Regions from separate parts of the Streptomyces sp. NPDC079167 genome, predicted to be linked through region 2. Evidence: riboswitches for the same ligand, from Rfam matches in the RefSeq annotation. Region 2 holds a riboswitch; each other region holds the start of a gene.
The links. A riboswitch is a leader RNA that binds a small molecule or an ion and turns the genes downstream of it on or off. The one in region 2 is predicted to bind thiamine pyrophosphate.
Positions count from the first base shown of each region.

Region 1: another riboswitch for thiamine pyrophosphate. It lies ahead of thiC (phosphomethylpyrimidine synthase ThiC); the one in region 2 lies ahead of AB0P41_RS26140 (thiamine ABC transporter substrate-binding protein).
Region 3: another riboswitch for thiamine pyrophosphate. It lies ahead of thiO (glycine oxidase ThiO); the one in region 2 lies ahead of AB0P41_RS26140 (thiamine ABC transporter substrate-binding protein).

Region 1 is NZ_JBFBLO010000003.1:287,532-293,363, reverse strand. Features, by position in the region: gene AB0P41_RS08985 (metallophosphoesterase) at 1-56, shown strand, start outside; gene AB0P41_RS08980 (hypothetical protein) at 238-1,062, shown strand; gene AB0P41_RS08975 (DUF805 domain-containing protein) at 1,144-1,500, opposite strand; gene thiC (phosphomethylpyrimidine synthase ThiC) at 1,975-3,789, opposite strand; TPP riboswitch at 3,782-3,915, opposite strand; gene AB0P41_RS08965 (YibE/F family protein) at 3,987-5,342, shown strand; gene AB0P41_RS08960 (SsgA family sporulation/cell division regulator) at 5,407-5,832, opposite strand, start outside.
Region 2 is NZ_JBFBLO010000013.1:109,084-114,915, forward strand. Features, by position in the region: gene AB0P41_RS26130 (ABC transporter ATP-binding protein) at 1-465, opposite strand, end outside; gene AB0P41_RS26135 (iron ABC transporter permease) at 468-2,081, opposite strand; gene AB0P41_RS26140 (thiamine ABC transporter substrate-binding protein) at 2,126-3,220, opposite strand; TPP riboswitch at 3,294-3,410, opposite strand; gene rlmN (23S rRNA (adenine(2503)-C(2))-methyltransferase RlmN) at 3,491-4,597, opposite strand; gene AB0P41_RS26150 (hypothetical protein) at 4,668-5,195, opposite strand; gene AB0P41_RS26155 (phosphatidate cytidylyltransferase) at 5,540-5,832, opposite strand, start outside.
Region 3 is NZ_JBFBLO010000001.1:8,592-14,423, forward strand. Features, by position in the region: gene AB0P41_RS00040 (hypothetical protein) at 1-184, opposite strand, end outside; gene metF (methylenetetrahydrofolate reductase [NAD(P)H]) at 235-1,152, opposite strand; gene thiE (thiamine phosphate synthase) at 1,272-1,922, opposite strand; gene AB0P41_RS00055 (Rv2175c family DNA-binding protein) at 2,070-2,435, opposite strand; gene AB0P41_RS00060 (FAD-dependent oxidoreductase) at 2,498-3,736, opposite strand; TPP riboswitch at 3,826-3,938, shown strand; gene thiO (glycine oxidase ThiO) at 3,936-5,150, shown strand; gene thiS (sulfur carrier protein ThiS) at 5,147-5,431, shown strand; gene AB0P41_RS00075 (thiazole synthase) at 5,434-5,832, shown strand, end outside.

The sequences.
Region 1 (5,832 bases), on a different contig from region 2:
GCGGAGTGACCATGGCCGGAAAGCTGTTGGTCGTCCAACTCCCCCTGCATGACTGACGGTGGTCGGGGAAGACGCATGACGACCCGACACCGTCAGCAGCTGGGCCAATTTCCGGAAACACCCTGTCACCCCGTGCCGTAGGCGCTCTACCATCGGCGTACCAGTCGCAGGCTCTCCTCCGTTTCCGCCCGATCGCCCGGCCCGTACGGTCGGTCAGGCCTTACGGAGCATCGGGGGATGCACATGAAAAGCGCTCCGCACCTGCTGGCCGAGGACCGCCCCGAGTACGAGCGGATCCTTGCCGACGCGCTGCGTCATGCTCACGAACGGCCGGATCTGGACGGAGTCGGCGACCGTCTCAACACCGAACAGCTGCGGACCATGGCGCTCAACGCCACGCCGCTGATCACCGCGGCGGCGGCCACCGAGTACGACCACTACGTGAAGGTACGCGGTGAGCTGCGCGGCCCCGGGGAACCGGACGCCCACGGGTCCGTCCTGAGCACCGGCACGGAGGAATCCGACACCACGGGCGCCGGCACCCTCGCGGTGATCGCCGTGCTTGCACCGGTCCTCGCGGGTACGGCCGCGCTGATATTCCTGGCCGTCGGCTACCCCCTGAAGGCGCTCAGCCCGGCCCCGGCCTTCGCCGGGACCATGGTCGCCGCCGGATGGTTCTTCGCCGCCGTCGCCGCCGCCGCCATCCTCGTCGCCGCGGTCGGTCTCCTCGCCACCGCCCTGCGCAACGGCGCCACCGCGCTGCCGGCCGTGGACGAGGAGGAGGAACTGCCGGAGGACGTGGCGCGTGCCCGGGAGGCATGGCGCCACGCTCTGCTGGAACGCGGAATCCTGCCCTTCCTCCGGGACGCGCTGGCCGATCCGACCGCGGGGCCCGCCTCGCGCACCCCGCACCGCTCGGCCAACCGGATCCCCAAGATCGGCTACAGCAGGCCGGACTTCTCCGGACCGGAGGACGGCCCCTCGGCCGGCCCCCGCCCCACCTTCACCAGTCCCGACTTCACCAGCCCGGACTACGGCGGCCCGGAGCACCAGCCGGAGTGATCCGGCGGGGCCCGGCACGGCAGAGGCCGGAACGGCTCGCTGCCGCTCCGGCCTCTGCGGGCATCACACCCGGTGAGGAGCTCAGATCCCCTGCGGGGCGAGCTTCGGGTTCGGGCCGTACTCGTTGACCTCGCGCGCACCCTCGCTGCACATGAAGACGAGCAGGATGATGCCGCCCACGAGCGGCACGAACGAGATCAGGATCCACCAGCCGGAACGGCCGGTGTCGTGCAGGCGGCGCACGACGACGGCTATCGTCGGGATGATCACGGCCAGCAGGTAGATGATGTAAGGAATCTGCGAGTCGATGGCCATGCCGAGCACGCTCAGGACCACCGCGACGATGAAGTTGAAGAGTACGAACATCCAGTACTCCTTGCGGCGCGCACGCCCGCCGAAGCCCGCGTAGTTCTTGAGTACAGCCAGGTACCAGTTCACTGTGCTTCCCTCCCCTGGCGCCCCCGTTCGGGACGCACACCAATTTCGGCCAAGCACAGCGGAAGGTAAAGCACAGATAAGGAAACGGTCAACACCATTCGGGCGACCGCGGAAACTTACATCGACCTGCAGCACGGCTGTGTCCATACTGACGCCGAAAGTTCCTCGAAGGCACGACAGGACGGTGCCGAACAGCTCGAACCAGCCATTGTGGGCACTCTTCATGCTCTACCGCCGCAATCTGACGGCCCGGCAAACGACCGCTGCCGCACCGCGTTACGCCGGACCGCCCCACGAACCCGCCGGGTGACGGCGTGACGGAGGGCAGCATCCATCTCGTGACGGACGACGACGACAAGCCGTTCGCGATGGGCTCGGCGGAGGCGGACCGGCCGGCACTGGTGACCTGGCGAGCCCCTCCTCCGCCGTGGCGGCCGGATCAGCCGGCCGGCCGCCGCCGCCGAGCCGGCCGTGTCAGCCGGCCGACCTGCCTCCCGTCTCCGCCAGAGGCAGGTACACGCGGTTGCCGCTCGCCGCGAACTCCCTGGACTTCTCGGCCATCCCCGCTTCGATCGCGGCCTGCTCGTCACCGTGCTCGCGCCGGATGTCGTGGGAGATCTTCATCGAGCAGAACTTGGGACCGCACATCGAGCAGAAGTGGGCCGTCTTCGCCGGCTCGGCCGGCAGCGTCTCGTCGTGGAACTCCCGCGCGGTGTCGGGGTCGAGCGCCAGGTTGAACTGATCCTCCCAGCGGAACTCGAACCGGGCGTCCGACAGCGCGTCGTCCCACTCCTGCGCCCCGGGGTGCCCCTTGGCCAGGTCCGCCGCATGAGCGGCGATCTTGTACGTGATGACACCGGTCTTCACGTCGTCACGGTTGGGGAGCCCCAGGTGCTCCTTGGGTGTGACGTAACAGAGCATCGCCGTCCCCCACCAGGCGATCATCGCCGCGCCGATACCCGAGGTGATGTGGTCGTACGCCGGTGCGACGTCCGTGGTGAGGGGGCCGAGCGTGTAGAAGGGCGCCTCCTCGCAGATCTCCTGCTGGAGGTCGATGTTCTCCTTGATCTTGTGCATCGGGACATGCCCCGGCCCCTCGATCATGGTCTGGACGCCGAACCGCTTGGCAACGGTGTTCAGCTCCCCGAGCGTCCGGAGTTCGGCGAACTGGGCCTCGTCGTTGGCGTCGGCGATGGAGCCGGGGCGCAGCCCGTCACCGAGCGAGTACGTCACGTCGTACGCCGCGAGGATCTCGCAGAGCTCCTCGAAGTGCTCGTAGAGGAACGACTCCTTGTGGTGCGCCAGGCACCAGGCGGCCATGATGGACCCGCCGCGCGAAACGATCCCGGTCTTGCGACGGGCCGTCAGCGGAACGTACGGCAGCCGCACTCCGGCGTGCACCGTCATGTAGTCGACGCCCTGCTCCGCCTGCTCGATGACGGTGTCCTTGTAGATCTCCCACGTCAGTTCCTCGGCCCGGCCGTCGACCTTCTCGAGCGCCTGGTAGAGGGGGACGGTGCCGATCGGCACCGGTGAGTTGCGCAGGACCCACTCACGGGTGGTGTGGATGTTGCGGCCGGTGGAGAGGTCCATGACCGTGTCGGCGCCCCACTTGGTGGCCCACGTCATCTTGTCCACCTCCTCCTCGATCGAGGAGGTGACGGCGGAGTTGCCGATGTTCGCGTTGACCTTCACCAGGAAGCGCTTGCCGATGATCATCGGCTCGGTCTCCGGGTGGTTGACGTTGGCCGGAAGGACCGCCCGGCCCGCCGCGATCTCCTCGCGCACGACCTCGGGTCCGACGTTCTCCCGGATCGCGACGTACTCCATCTCTGGGGTGATCTCGCCCCGGCGGGCGTACGCGAGCTGCGTGACGGGCCGCCCGTCGCGGCTGCGGCGGGGCTGGCGCGGGCGGCCCGGGAAGACCGCGTCCAGGTTGCGCAGACCGCCCCTCGGCGAGGTGTGCTTCAGCCCGTCGTCCTCGGGACGCGCGGGCCGTCCCGCGTACTCCTCGGTGTCCCCCCGGGTGATGATCCAGTTCTCCCGGAGCGGGGCGAGCCCCCGGCGTACGTCGGTGTCGGTGGTGGGGTCGGTGTACGGCCCGGACGTGTCGTACAGCGTCACGTCCTTGCCGTTGGTGAGGTGCACCTGACGGACCGGAACCCGGAGATCCGGGCGTGAGCCCTGGACGTACCCCTTGTGCCAGCCGATGGACTTCCCGGCCTCTTCGCCCTCCGCATGCGGGGCGTTCTGATTCGAGGCAGGCGTGCGTGCGTCCGCTGTGGTCATGAGACCTACTCCCTACGCCGGCATTACCCGGTAACAGGTTCGGCGGTCGGCGCAGCGTGTCCCGTACGGATGTACGGAGGTCAGCGCCCTCTCAGCCCGGTGCTCCGAGCTCCCGCGTGTACAAATGTGCCTCCACGCTAACCTCCGTTCTGGCGTGCTGGCCAGAGGGCATCCCCGGTTCTTGGGATGATCGCGGGGTGACGTCCCCCGGAAGCGCCCCCGAGCCCCACGGCCCCGCCTCAGGCAGCGCACAGAGTCATGCGCACGGCCACACCCACAGCCACGGGCCTGCCGCACCCGTGTCCAAGCACCTGCGCAAGGTCATCGCGGCCGTACTGATCCCCTTCGCCACGGCGGTCCTGGTCGGCCTCGTGGCCTTCTGGCCCGGCGGGGCACCCGCCCATGAACGCACGGGGGTCGGCTTCGACCGTCAGACCCAGGACGGGCAGGTCACCGAGGTCGTGCGGGTCGACTGTGCGGACGTCAACGCCTCGCAGGTGCCGCCGACCGGAGACACCTCCACCCCGTCGGGACGCGAAGCCGTCAACGAGCAGACGGGGGAGTGCAAGAAGGCCACGGTCGAGGTGACCACCGGCAAGGACAAGGGCCGTACGTTCGTCGAGGTCGTCCAGCCCGACGCGCCCCGGCAGCTGCGCGAGGGCCAGGGGGTGGTCGTCGCGTACGCACCTGACGCGCCCCGGGACCTGCAGTACTCGGTGACCGACATCGACCGCTCGTTCCCGATGGCGCTGCTCGCCGGGATCTTCGCGCTCGTGGTGGTCGCGGTGGGCAGGCTGCGCGGTCTGATGGCCCTGATCGCACTCGCCGTGTCGTTCGCCGTGCTGACCCTGTTCATCCTCCCGGCGATCCTGCAGGGTTCGAACCCCCTGGTCGTGGCGGTGATCGGGGCCAGCGCCATCATGCTGATCGCCCTCTACACCTGCCACGGGCTGACGGCCCGCACCTCCGTGGCCGTCATCGGCACGCTCATCTCGCTGCTGCTGATCGGGCTGCTCGGCTCGCTCTTCATCGGCTGGGCGAGCCTGTCCGGGAACACCGATGACAACACCGGCCTGATCCATGGGCTGTACCCGGACATCGACATGAGCGGCCTGCTGCTCGCCGGTGTGATCATCGGCTCGCTCGGTGTACTCGACGACGTGACCGTGACCCAGACATCGGCGGTCTGGGAGCTGCACCAGGCGGACCCGACCATGGGTGTACGCAGGCTCTACCGGGCGGGCATCCGGATCGGGCGCGACCACATCGCCTCGGTCGTCAACACGCTCGTACTCGCCTACGCGGGCGCGGCGCTTCCCCTGCTGTTGCTGTTCTCGATCGCGGAGAGCAGCGTGGGCACGGTGGCCAACAGCGAGTTGGTCGCCGAGGAGATCGTCCGCACGCTGATCGGCTCGATCGGGCTGGTCGCCTCGGTGCCGGTGACGACGGTGCTCGCGGCCCTGGTGGTCTCCGCGGACCGCACGGGGCTCGGCGCGGAAGCCGGAGCTCCTGCACCCGCACGGACCGGGAGGGGACGACGCCGCAAGGCGTGAGCCGGGACACCGGACGCATGGACCCGGGCCACCGGTGACCGGTGGTCAGCCGGGTCTTCCTACTTCAGCCGGCGTTCTGCTCCTTGGCGAGGATGCGGCCCAGCGCCTCTTCCAGATTGCCGTCGAAGTCACCCAGCGTGTGCTCCTGCCCCAACGGCACCAGCTTGTCCGTCCGGTCGAGAAATGCCACAAGAGGTGCGGTGCCTGCCCTGAAGAGCGCACGGTCCGCGCCGACCTGAAGGCGGATGTGTACATCCGACAACCCTTCGGGCTCGGTCGGGCCGATGTGCACATCGCCGTCACCACTGGGGCTGTTGAGACCGTCGAGCAGCAGCTCACGGCCGAATGCCCAGGTGACGGGGGCGTCACCTGGCAGGTGGAAGGTCATCCGGATCGCATACGGATCACTGACCTCGTACCGGAGCTCCACCGGAATACGGAAGGAGAGCTCCTCGGAGACGAGGAAGCTCATCATGACCTCTGCTTGAAC
Region 2 (5,832 bases):
CAGCATCAGCAGCTTCGGGCGTGGTGCCAGGGCCCGGGCGAGGGCCACCCGCTGCTGTTCGCCGCCGGACAGGGCGGCGACGGCCCGCCGCCCGGCCCCGGGCAGGCCGACCATGTCCAGGAGTTCAGCGGCTCTGCGGTCGCGCTCCGGGCGGGGGACGCCGTGCATCCGCAGTCCGAAGGCGACGTTGGCGCCGACGTCCCGGTGCGGGAAGAGCTGGTGGTCCTGGAACATCAGTCCGAGCCCGCGCCGGTGCACCGGAAGCCGTGCCTGGTCCGCGCCGTCCAGGAACACCCGCCCGCCGTCCAGGGGCTGGAGCCCGGCCACGGCCCGCAGCAGCGTCGACTTGCCGCTGCCGCTCGGGCCCAGCACGCAGACGATCTCGTGGTCGGCGACCTGCAGGTCCACCGCGTCCAGGGCCGTCCGCTTCCCGAACCGCACCGTGGCCGACTCCACTGTCAGCATCTCTAGAACTCCCCGGATCGGTCGGTACGGATACGTTCGAGCAGGAGCAGCGACACCGCGCAGACCAGCATCAGGATCGTGCTGAGGGCCATCGCCTGCCCGTAGTTGAGCTCGCCCGACCGCCCCAGCAGCCGGGCGACGGCGACCGGCAGGGTGGGGTTGTCGGGGCGTGCGATGAACACGGTCGCGCCGAACTCACCGAGCGACACGGCGAAGGCGAAGCCCGCCGCCACCAGCACCGCCCGCCGCACCAGCGGCAGGTCGACCTCCCGCCAGGCCCGCAGCGGCGACGCGCCGAGCACCGCCGCGGCCTCCCGCAGCCGGTCGTCCACCGCGCGCAGGACGGGCAGCATGGTCCGTACGACGAAGGGGACGCCCACCAGTGCCTGGGCGAGCGGCACGAGGATCCAGGACGTACGCAGATCGAGCGGCGGCTTGTCGAGCGTGATCAGGAAGCCGAAGCCGACGGTGACCGCCGACACTCCGAGCGGAAGCATCAGCAGGGCGTCGAAACCGCGTACCAGCGGGCCTGCCCTTCTGGTCAGTGCAGCCGCGGCGAGACCCCCGACCACGAGGGCGATCAGCGTCGCGACCAGCGCGTAACGCAGGGAGTTGCCGATGGCGTCGAGCGGCGGGACCAGGAAGGTGGAGCCGCTCGCGTCGGCCGACTGCAGCGCGCGGTAGAAGCCGAAGCCGTAGCCGCCCGAGGTGTCCAGGGAGCGTTCCACCAGTACGCCGAGCGGCACCACGATCAGCAGCAGGACGGTCAGCAGCACCCCGCCGAGCAGCGCCCACTGCCCTGCTCCGTGCGGGCGGCGGGAGGTCTGCGCCGGATCGACGAGCTTCAGCGCGGTCTCACGGCGCCGTACGGTCCACGTGTGGACGGCGAGGATCCCGCCGACCGCGGCGAACTGCACCAGCGTCAGTACGGCGGCCGTCGGCAGGTCGAGCAGCTGCGCGGTCTGCCGGTAGATCTCCACCTCCAGCGTGGAGTAGGCCGGGCCGCCGAGGATCTGGACGACCCCGAAGGAGGTGAAGGTGAAGAGGAAGACCATCAGGGCCGCCGCGGCCACGGCCGGGGCGAGCGCGGGCAGGGTCACGCGCCGCCAGACGGCGAGGCGGCCGGCCCCGAGCACCCGGGCGGCCTCCTCCTGGCGGGGGTCCATCTGGGACCACAGGCCGCCGACGGTCCGTACGACGACCGCGTAGTTGAAGAACACATGGGCGAGCAGGATCGCCCACACGGTCGTGTCGAGGCGGATTCCCCAGAGCTCGTCGAGGAACCCGCCGCGTCCCAGCAGCGCCAGGAACGCCGTGCCCACGACGACGGTGGGCAGGACGAACGGCACGGTCACGAGGGCACGCAGCAGTTGTTTGCCGGGGAAGTCGAAGCGGGCGAAGACATAGGCGCCGGGCAGCGCGATCAGCAGGGTGAGAGCGGTCGAGGCGAGGGCCTGCCAGGTGGTGAACCAGAGGACGTCGATGATGTCCGGCCGGCTCAGCACCGTGCCGATCCGGCCGAACTGCCAGGCTCCGTCCGTCTTCAGGCCCCGGCCGACGATCGCGACGACCGGGTAGGCGAAGAACAGCGCGAAGAACGCGACGGGCACGGCCATGAGGCCGAGCCGCACCGCGTTCCCCCTCCACGGGGGCCGCGCGACTACTTCACGACGAGCGAGGACCACGACTGGACCCACTGCTCACGGTTCTTGGCGATCTTCTCCGGAGCGACGGTCGCCGGCTTGTCGACGACCGCACCGAACTTCGTGAAGAGCTCCGGCAGCTTCGCGTCCTTCACCACCGGGTTCACGAACATGTTCAGCGGCATGTCCTCCTGGAACCGCTTGCTGATCAGGAAGTCCAGCAGGGCCTTGCCGCCGGCCTCGTTCTTCGCGCCGTCCAGCAGGCCGGCGAACTCGATCTGGCGGAAGCAGGTGCCGGTGGCGACACCGGTCGGGGCCTCGGCGGGCTTCGGATCGGCGTACAACACCTCGACGGGCGGGCTGGAGGCGTACGAGACGACGAGCGGCCGGTCGGCCTTGGCCTTCTTGCCGCCCGCGGAGCCGGAGAACTCCTCGTTGTATGCCTGCTCCCAGCCGTCGACGACCTTGACGCCGTTGCTCTTGAGCTTCTTCCAGTAGTCCTGGTAGCCGCTCTCACCGTGGGCGGCGACGGTGCCGAGGAGGAAGCCGAGGCCGGGCGACGAGGTCGCGGCGTTCTCGGTGACGAGGAGGTTCTTGTACGCGGGCTTCAGCAGGTCGTCGAAGGAGTTCGGCGGGTCGAGCTTCTTGTCGGCGAAGTACTTCTTGTCGTAGTTGACGCAGATGTCGCCGGTGTCGACGGGCGTGACCCGGTGCTTGTCCGCGTCGAGCTGCGTGTCGGCCGAGACGCGGTCCAGGCCCTTCGCCTCGTACGGTGTGAACAGGCCGTTGTCCAGGGCCCGGGAGAGCAGGGTGTTGTCGGCGCCGAAGAACACGTCGCCGCGCGGGGAGCCCTTGGTCAGGATCTCCTGGTTGAGCGCTGCCCCGGCGTCACCGCTCTTGAGTACCTTGACCTTGTAGCCGGTCTCGGCGGTGAACGCCTTCAGGACGGCGTCCGAGGCGTTGAACGAGTCATGGCTGACGAGGGTGACGGTCTTGGAGCCGGCCCCCGTGTCGTCGGACGCCTTGTCCTCGGAGCCGCCGCAGCCCGCGAGCGCGGTGACGCCGAGTGCGGCGGCGAGAGCGGTCGCCGCGTACTTCGTCGTGGTGTTCATGGTGAATTCCTCCTGGAGGTGACCAGGAAGAGACGCGGCCCTGCCCGCTCGGCGAGCGGGCAGGGCGCAACAGCTTGAGTAAGGTCCGAACTTCCTACCCGGAATGACCCGGGCGAGGTTCAGAGGGTCTGCGGCCGACCTGTCCTCGGTGCCGCACTCTCAGCGCTGTGGCGCTCCCCTGTCGGAATATGAAGTTGATTTCCCGGCCAGGCTACACCGGCCGGATCACGCCCTACCGGCCGGATAGTGCCCGTCGTCCGTGGTGCCTCCTCAGCGCTCGGACGCCGCCAGCTGCCCGCAGGCGCCGTCGATCTCCTGGCCGCGGGTGTCCCGGACGGTCACCGGCACACCATGGGCGGCGATCGCCTCGACGAACGCCTTCTCGTCCTCGGGCCGCGAGGCGGTCCACTTCGAGCCCGGGGTCGGGTTCAGCGGGATGAGGTTGACGTGGACCCGCTTGCCCTTGAGCAGCCGGCCCAGCCGGTCGCCCCGCCACGCCTGGTCGTTGATGTCACGGATGAGCGCGTACTCGATGGAGATGCGGCGACCCGACTTCTCCGCGTACTCCCACGCGGCGTCCAGGACCTCACGGACCTTCCAACGGGTGTTCACGGGGACGAGGGTGTCGCGCAGCTCGTCGTCCGGGGCGTGCAGCGAGACCGCGAGGCGGCACTTGAAGCCCTCGTCGGCGAAGCGCAGCATCGCCGGCACCAGGCCCACCGTGGACACGGTGATCCCGCGCTGCGACAGCCCGAGGCCGTCCGGCTCCGGGTCCGTCAGCCGACGGATCGCCCCGACCACTCGCTTGTAGTTGGCGAGCGGCTCGCCCATGCCCATGAAGACGATGTTGGACAGCCGGGCAGGCCCACCCGGGACCTCGCCGTCGCGCAGGGCCCGCATGCCGTCCACGATCTGGTGCACGATCTCGGCGGTCGACAGATTGCGGTCGAGCCCCGCCTGCCCGGTGGCGCAGAACGGGCAGTTCATCCCGCAGCCGGCCTGTGACGAGATGCACATGGTCACCCGGTCCGGGTAGCGCATGAGGACGGACTCGACGAGCGTGCCGTCGTGCAGCTTCCAGAGCGTCTTACGGGTGGTGTCGTCGTCGCAGCTGATGTGACGCATCACCGACATCAGGTCGGGGAACATCGCCTCGGCGAGCTTGTCCCGTGAGGCGGCCGGGATGTTGGTCCACTCCGCCGGGTCGTGCGCGTACCGCGTGAAGTAGTGCTGCGACAGCTGCTTGGCACGGAAGGGCTTCTCGCCGGTCGCGGCGACTGCTTCCTTGCGCTCGTCGGGGGTGAGGTCGGCGAGGTGCCGCGGCGGCCGCTTGGCTCCACGGGGCGCGACGAAAGTGAGTTCTCCGGGCTTAGGCATGGTTCTTCCAGTGTCGCAGACACGCCGAGGTACTCAGGTCCGCCGGAGGACCGGGCGGTCACGGCCGGCGTCAGCAGTGGTTCCGCAGGGCGGACCGCATGTGGCGGTGGAGTTCCAGGGCGCGGCGGCGCATCCAGTAGCCCCAGGAGCAGAACACCGCCACCCCGGCGACGAAGATCAGCGGGGCGGTCAGTGAGCCGGCGACGATTCCGAGCACGAGCATGCCGGCCGCGATCAGGCCCATGCAGCCCAGCCAGTACGGCAGCCACCGGCCGCCCCGCTCCATCTTCCCCAACTGCTCGGCGACCAGTTTCTGCATGGTCGCCCGCTCCTCGGGATCGCTCGGCACCTCACGGTGCCGGATCCGGCGGTTCAGCTCGGCGATCCCGCGGGGGTCGATGCCGGCCGCACGGCCGGTCCTGCGACGCTGGGCGGCCACGATGCCGATGGCGACGGCGGTGAAGACCGCTGTCTGGATCACCCACCAGCCGAGGTGCCCGTCCCGGCGGAACAGGGCGTTCGCCCCCACTCCGAGGACGAAGATCAGCACCGCTTGCGCGGCGAGACTACGGTCGAGCCAGAGCTTCGACGCACGCACGGCGTCCTCCTCGAAAGCGACGGCACACTCTCTGTCGCCCACCGGGTACCCCACCGTGACCGACTCACCCCGCACACGGGTGTCCTTGCCGCCGGGGGGCATACGGAGCCCATGACTTCTGAGGTGTTGGTCGCGGCCGAACTCGCCGGTCGCTGGGAGGGCCCTCCGTGGTTCAGGTGGGCGTTCCTGGCGGTGTGGGTCCTGTTCGGACTGTTCCTGTTCCTACGGTTCCGCAAGAACGGCTGGAAGCTTCCCCGACGTCGTTGAGCAGACACGGACGGGGCCCGCTGTCCGTGTGGACAGCGGGCCCCGTCGAAGAGCCACTCGGGAAGTCGTCGCTCCGCTCAGCCGGATCCGACGAACAGCACCAGCAGCAGCCAGACGACCGGGGCGCTCGGCAGCAGCGAGTCGAGCCGGTCCATGATGCCGCCGTGACCGGGCAGCAGCGTGCCCATGTCCTTGATCCCCAGGTCCCGCTTGATCATGGACTCACCGAGGTCCCCAAGCGTGGCGCTGGCGGCGACGGCGAGGCCCATCAACAGGCCCTGCCACCAGCTCCCGCCGTCGATCAGGAACTCCATGCACAGGGCGCCGGCCACCATCGCGAAGCCGACCGCGCCGAACAGGCCCTCGCGGG
Region 3 (5,832 bases), on a different contig from region 2:
CGAAGGCGATCGCCCCGAGGACGATCACCAGCACGGAGGGGATCAGGACGCCGAGGACCACACCGAGGAAACCGGCGAAGGCGAGGAGCCGCCAGCGCAGGCGTGCCTTGTACTGCAGGAGCACCTCGCCCAGCAGCCACAACGCCACTATGCCGAATGCGATGTAGAGGACCGTCCAGCCCACGCCCGCCCCCTCCTACGGCCACCGCCCCGGTCGGTGGCGGGTACGGCCGGTCAGGACTGCTTGTGCAGTCCGAGATTCTCGTAGATCTCGAGTGTCGCCGTCGAGTTGTTGAGCGTGATGAAGTGCAGCCCCGGGACACCCTCGGAGAGCAGTTTCGCGCAGAACTCCGTTGCGAACTCGATGCCAATGGAGCGTACAGCCGCCGGGTCGTCCTTCGCGGCGAGGATGCGCTCTTTCAGCGAGGAAGGCAGGGACGCGTTGCTGAGCTGCGCGAATCTCTCCAGCTGTCTGACACTGGTGAGCGGCATCACCTCGGGAATGACCGGGGTGTCGCAACCCGCGGCGACCACGCGGTCACGCATCTGCAGATAGCTCTCCGGGTGGAAGAACATCTGGGTGATCGCGTAGTCGGCACCGGCGCGGCACTTGTCCACGAAATGACCGATGTCGGTGTCCCAGTCGGCGGAGCGCGGATGCATCTCGGGGAAGGCCGCGACGCCGACGCAGAAGTCACCGGCTTCCTTGATCAGCCGGACGAGATCCGCCGCGTAGCGCACGCCCTGCGGGTGCTCGATCCACTCGCCCATCGGGTCGCCGGGCGGGTCGCCGCGGACCGCGAGGATGTTGCGGATACCGGCGTCGGCGTACTGCCCGACCATGTTGCGCAGTTCGGCCACGGAGTGGTCGACGGCGGTGAGGTGGGCGACGGGCGTGAGCGTGGAGTCCGCGGCGATCTGCTGGGTCGCCCGGACCGTCCCGGCGCGGGTCGAACCGCCGGCCCCGTACGTCACGGAGACGAAGCTCGGTCCCACCGCCTCGACCCGGCGCAGGGCGTTCCAGAGGTTCCGCTCGCCCTTCTCCGTCTTGGGCGCCCAGAACTCGAACGAGAACGACATCTCGCCGGTCGCGAGCAGGTCACGCACGGTGCGCGCGTGATCTGTCCGGGTGGAAGGTGTACCAAGGGCCATACTGGGAGGTTAACCAGGGCCTGGCGGTACCCCAACCAGAGCGAGCGAATTGCCCGGAATGAGGTGGCTTTTGTCCACCCTTCGGACAGCCGGCCCGGCCGGGCGCGAGGCCGCCGGGCTCAGAGGGCGTATGCCCGGACGCGTCGTGCGAGCGATGCCGCCGCCTCGGCCGGGTCCGCCGCCTCGGTGATCGCCCGCACGACGACGACGCGGCGGGCGCCGGCGTCCAGCACCTCGTCCAGATTGCCGGCGTCGATCCCGCCGATGGCGAACCACGGCCGCGTCGTGCCGAGCGAGGCGGCGTAGCGCACCAGGCCGAGGCCCGGGGCGTGCCGGCCCGGCTTGGTCGGGGTGGGCCAGCAGGGTCCCGTGCAGAAGTAGTCGACGCCGGCTTCGGCGACGGCGGCGTCGACCTCGGCCTCGGCGTGGGTGGAGCGGCCGATCACCACGTCGTCGCCGATGACGGCGCGGGCGGCCGGCACCGGAAGATCGCCCTGGCCGAGGTGGAGCACATCGGAGCCGATAGCATGGGCGACATCGGCCCGGTCGTTCACCGCGAGGAGCGCTCCGTGGCGCTTGCAGGCGTCGGCGAACACCGCGAGGTGGTCGAGCTCCTCGGCCGCCTCCATGCCCTTGTCCCGCAGCTGCACGATGTCCACACCGCCGGCCAGCACGGCGTCGAGGAACTCGGGGAGGTCCCCCTGCCGCTTCCGGGCGTCCGTGCACAGATAGAGCCGGGCGCCGGAGAGCTGGTCGCGAGGCGTGGACATGAAGATTTCCCCCGTCGGTACGTCGTTGGATCACTGATGCGGCGACAACGCGCCGTACGTCGATGGACCGCCGTGCCGGCAGACCCGGTCACGGCGGGGTGCGGCCCGTGAAGTGCCACGGCCCGCACCCCGCTCACGGTCGTCCGGTCAGACGGCGAGCGCCTGGGCCCGGCGCTTCACCTCCGTACCGCGATTCTCGCTGAGGGCCTGCGCGGGCGTGCCGGGCAGGGTCGGGTCGGGGGTGAAGAGCCAGTCCAGCATCTCTTCGTCGTTGTAGCCGTCGTCCCTCAGGAGCGTCAGGGTCCCTACGAGGCCCTTGACCACCTTGTTGCCGTCGATGAAGGCGGCAGGCACCTGGAGCGCCCGGTTCTCACCACGTCGTACGGCGATCAGCTGGCCTTCCTTGACCAGCTGCCGTACGCGCGTCACCTCGACATCGAGCATTTCCGCGATGTCGGGAAGGTGGAGCCATGCGGGGACGAGAGCATCGATCTTTGCGTCAATCTCGGTCACAGGGACAAGCGTGCCATCCCGGACCGACAGCCGGTACCCGGGCCGGGCGTACGAGACCGTGCCTACCCCTGGAGGACCGTCGATTTCAGCGGTACGGAGGAGTCGGCGGCCCGCGCCGGATCGATCCGCGCGCCCGCTTCGACGAGCTTGCGCCCCTGCGCCAGGTCGCGGGGCCTGCTGACGGCCAGCACGGCGACCAGGACCCCCTGCCGCAGCCAGCAGACCGTCCAGGACGGGTCACCGGGGTCGCCCCGCCACAGCAGTGTGTCGGCGCCCGCGTGGTGGCCGGCGTACTGCACGAAGCGGCCGAACTGCTCGGACCAGAAGTAGGGCACCGGGTCGTACGTCCTGACCGCGCCGTCGGCGAGGGCTGCGGCCACGGTCCTCGGCCCCTGGAGGGCGTTGTCCCAGTGGTGGACCAGCAGCCGTTCCCCGTAGCGGGCGGAGGGGAAGGAGGCGCAGTCGCCCACGGCGTAGACATCGGGCAGCGACGTGCGGAGCGAGCTGTCCGCGGTGACCGAGCCGTCGGGGCCGAGGGCGATGCCCGAGCCCGCGAGCCACGCGGTGGCGGGCCTGGCGCCGATGCCGACGACCACTGCCCCGGCGGGGATCAACCGGCCGTCCGTGAGGTGGACGGCGCCCTCCTCGACACGTGCGACCCGGGCCCCGGTGAGGAGTTCGGCTCCGCTCTCGGCGTACCAGGCGGCCATCGGCTCGGCGACCTCGGCGGGCATGGTGCCCGCGAGGGGCCGGCCGGCGGCCTCCACGACGGTCACCGCGCACCCGGCCGCGCGGGCCGCCGTGGCGAACTCGGCGCCGATCCAGCCCGCGCCGACGACGACCACCTCGTGCTGCCGCTCCAGGACGGGCCGCAGCCGTGCCGCGTCGTCGAGGGTGCGCAGCAGATGGACGCCGGGCACGCCCTCGGAACCGGGCAGTGCGACCGGTTCCGCTCCGGTGGCGAGGACCAGGACGTCGTAGCCGACGGGCCCTTCCGGGGTGTCCAGCTCGTGCGCCCCGGCACGCAGTCCGGCCACGTCGAGCCCCAGGCGCAGGGTGATGTCCAGGGCCTCGAAGTCGACGTCGAAGGCGGAGTCCTCCGCCTTGCCGAGCAGGACCGCCTTGGACAGGGGCGGCCTGTCGTACGGCTGGTGGGGTTCGGCACCGATCAGGGTGACCGGGCCGGTGAAGCCCTGTTCGCGCAGGGCCACGGCCGTCTGCACTCCGGCCATGCCGGCGCCCACGATCACGACCCCGTTCGGCCGCTGTCCCGCTGCCGGTTCCTGTGTCTGCTGGCTCACCTGTCCACCCTAGGGTCTGCCACCGGCGGGCGGGCCACGGGTACCGGTCCCTTACGGGCCGCGAGGCGTGGGGTCTAGGCTGGCCGCCGTAAGGCACTCGCGGGAGTCCGGGCGTACCGGGCTGAGAGGGAGGCTGGCCGGCCTCCGACCGTACGAACCTGATCCGGGTCATGCCGGCGAAGGGAGGGGCTGGACGCCCATGCGCATCTCGACGAACAGTTCCGACGTCCTGGTCGTCGGAGGCGGCATCATCGGGCTGGTGACCGCGTGGCGGTCGGCCCTGCACGGGCTGCGCACCACGCTGGCCGATCCCGCGCCGGGCGGCGGCGCGGCCCAGGTCGCGGCCGGGATGCTCGCGGCCGTCACCGAACTCCACTACGGCGAGCAGACGCTGCTCGGCCTCAACGTGGCTTCGGCCGCGCGCTATCCGGCGTTCGTGGCCGAGCTGGAGGAGGCGAGCGGGCAGGAGACCGGCTTCCGCGCCTGCGGCACCCTGTCCGTCGCGCTGGACTCGGACGACCGGGCGCATCTGCGGGAGCTGCACGCTCTGCAGCAGCGGTCGGGGCTGGAGTCCGAGTGGCTGAGCGGCCGCGAGTGCCGCCGTCTGGAACCGATGCTCGCCCCCGGCGTGCGTGGCGGGCTGCGGGTCGACGGCGACCACCAGGTGGATCCCAGGCGGCTGGCCTCGGCCCTGGTCACCGCCTGCGAGCGGGCGGGCGTGGTGTTCCGCCGGGACTGGGCCGAGCGGCTCTCCGTCACGGGCGGCCGGGCCACGGGAGCGGTCCTGGCGGACGGCACGGAGCTCGCCGCCGGCCAGGTGGTACTCGCCGGCGGCAGCCTCAGCGGCCGGCTCCAGGGCGTTCCCGAGGCTGTCCTGCCGCCGGTACGCCCGGTCAAGGGCCAGGTGCTGCGGTTGCGGGTGCCTTCCGCCTACGCGCCCTTCCTCAGCCGGACGGTGCGGGCGGTCGTGCGCGGCAGCCAGGTCTATCTGGTCCCGCGTGCCGACGGTGAGCTGGTGGTCGGCGCGACCACGGAGGAGATGGGCTGGGACACCACGGTCACCGCGGGCGGGGTGTACGAGCTGCTGCGGGACGCCCATGAGCTGATGCCCGGCATCACGGAGCTGCCGCTGACCGAGACCCGGGCCGGCCTGCGGCCCGCCTCGCCGGACAACGCGCCGCTGCTGGGGCCCACGGCACTGCCGGGGCTGCATCTCGCCACCGGGCACCACCGCAACGGGGTGCTGCTGACCCCGGTCACCGGCGATGTGATGGCCCATGTGCTGACCACCGGCGAGCTGCCCGAGCTGGGCCGCCCCTTCGCGCCGCACCGATTCGCCGCCGCCTCCCCGGAGAGCTCACCGGCCTCCTCCCCCGAAGAAACCGCCCCCGCGCCGCAGGAGCAGCCCGTATGACGCAGTCCGTACCCGATTCCGAGCCCGGTTCCGTGCCCGTTTCCCGGCCCGAGACCCTTTCCGTGCCCGATTCCGAGGCCGTTTCCGTGTCCGTCAACGGGGAAGGCCGCACCGTGCCCGCCGGCACCGCGCTGGACACGCTGGTCGCGGGGCTGACCACCGCGCCCTCCGGGGTAGCCGCCGCGGTGAACGAGGCCGTCGTGCCGCGCGGTCGGTGGTCGGCCACCACGCTCGCCGACGGCGACCGCGTCGAGGTCCTCACCGCGGTCCAGGGAGGCTGACCATGTCCGACGACCTCCTCACGCTCGGTTCCACCGCGTTCTCGTCCCGGCTGATCATGGGGACGGGCGGGGCGCCCAGCCTCGACGTACTGGAACGCTCCCTGATCGCTTCGGGCACCGAGCTCACCACCGTGGCGATGCGCCGGCTCGACCCGACCGTGCAGGGCTCGGTGCTCTCCGTCCTGGAACGCCTCTCCATCCGGGTCCTGCCGAACACCGCGGGCTGTTTCACCGCGGGCGAGGCCGTGCTGACGGCCAGGCTGGCCAGGGAGGCGCTGGGCACCGACTGGATCAAGCTGGAGGTCGTGGCCGACGAGCGGACCCTGCTGCCCGACCCGATCGAGCTGCTGGACGCCGCCGAGATCCTGGTCGACGACGGCTTCACGGTCCTGCCGTACACC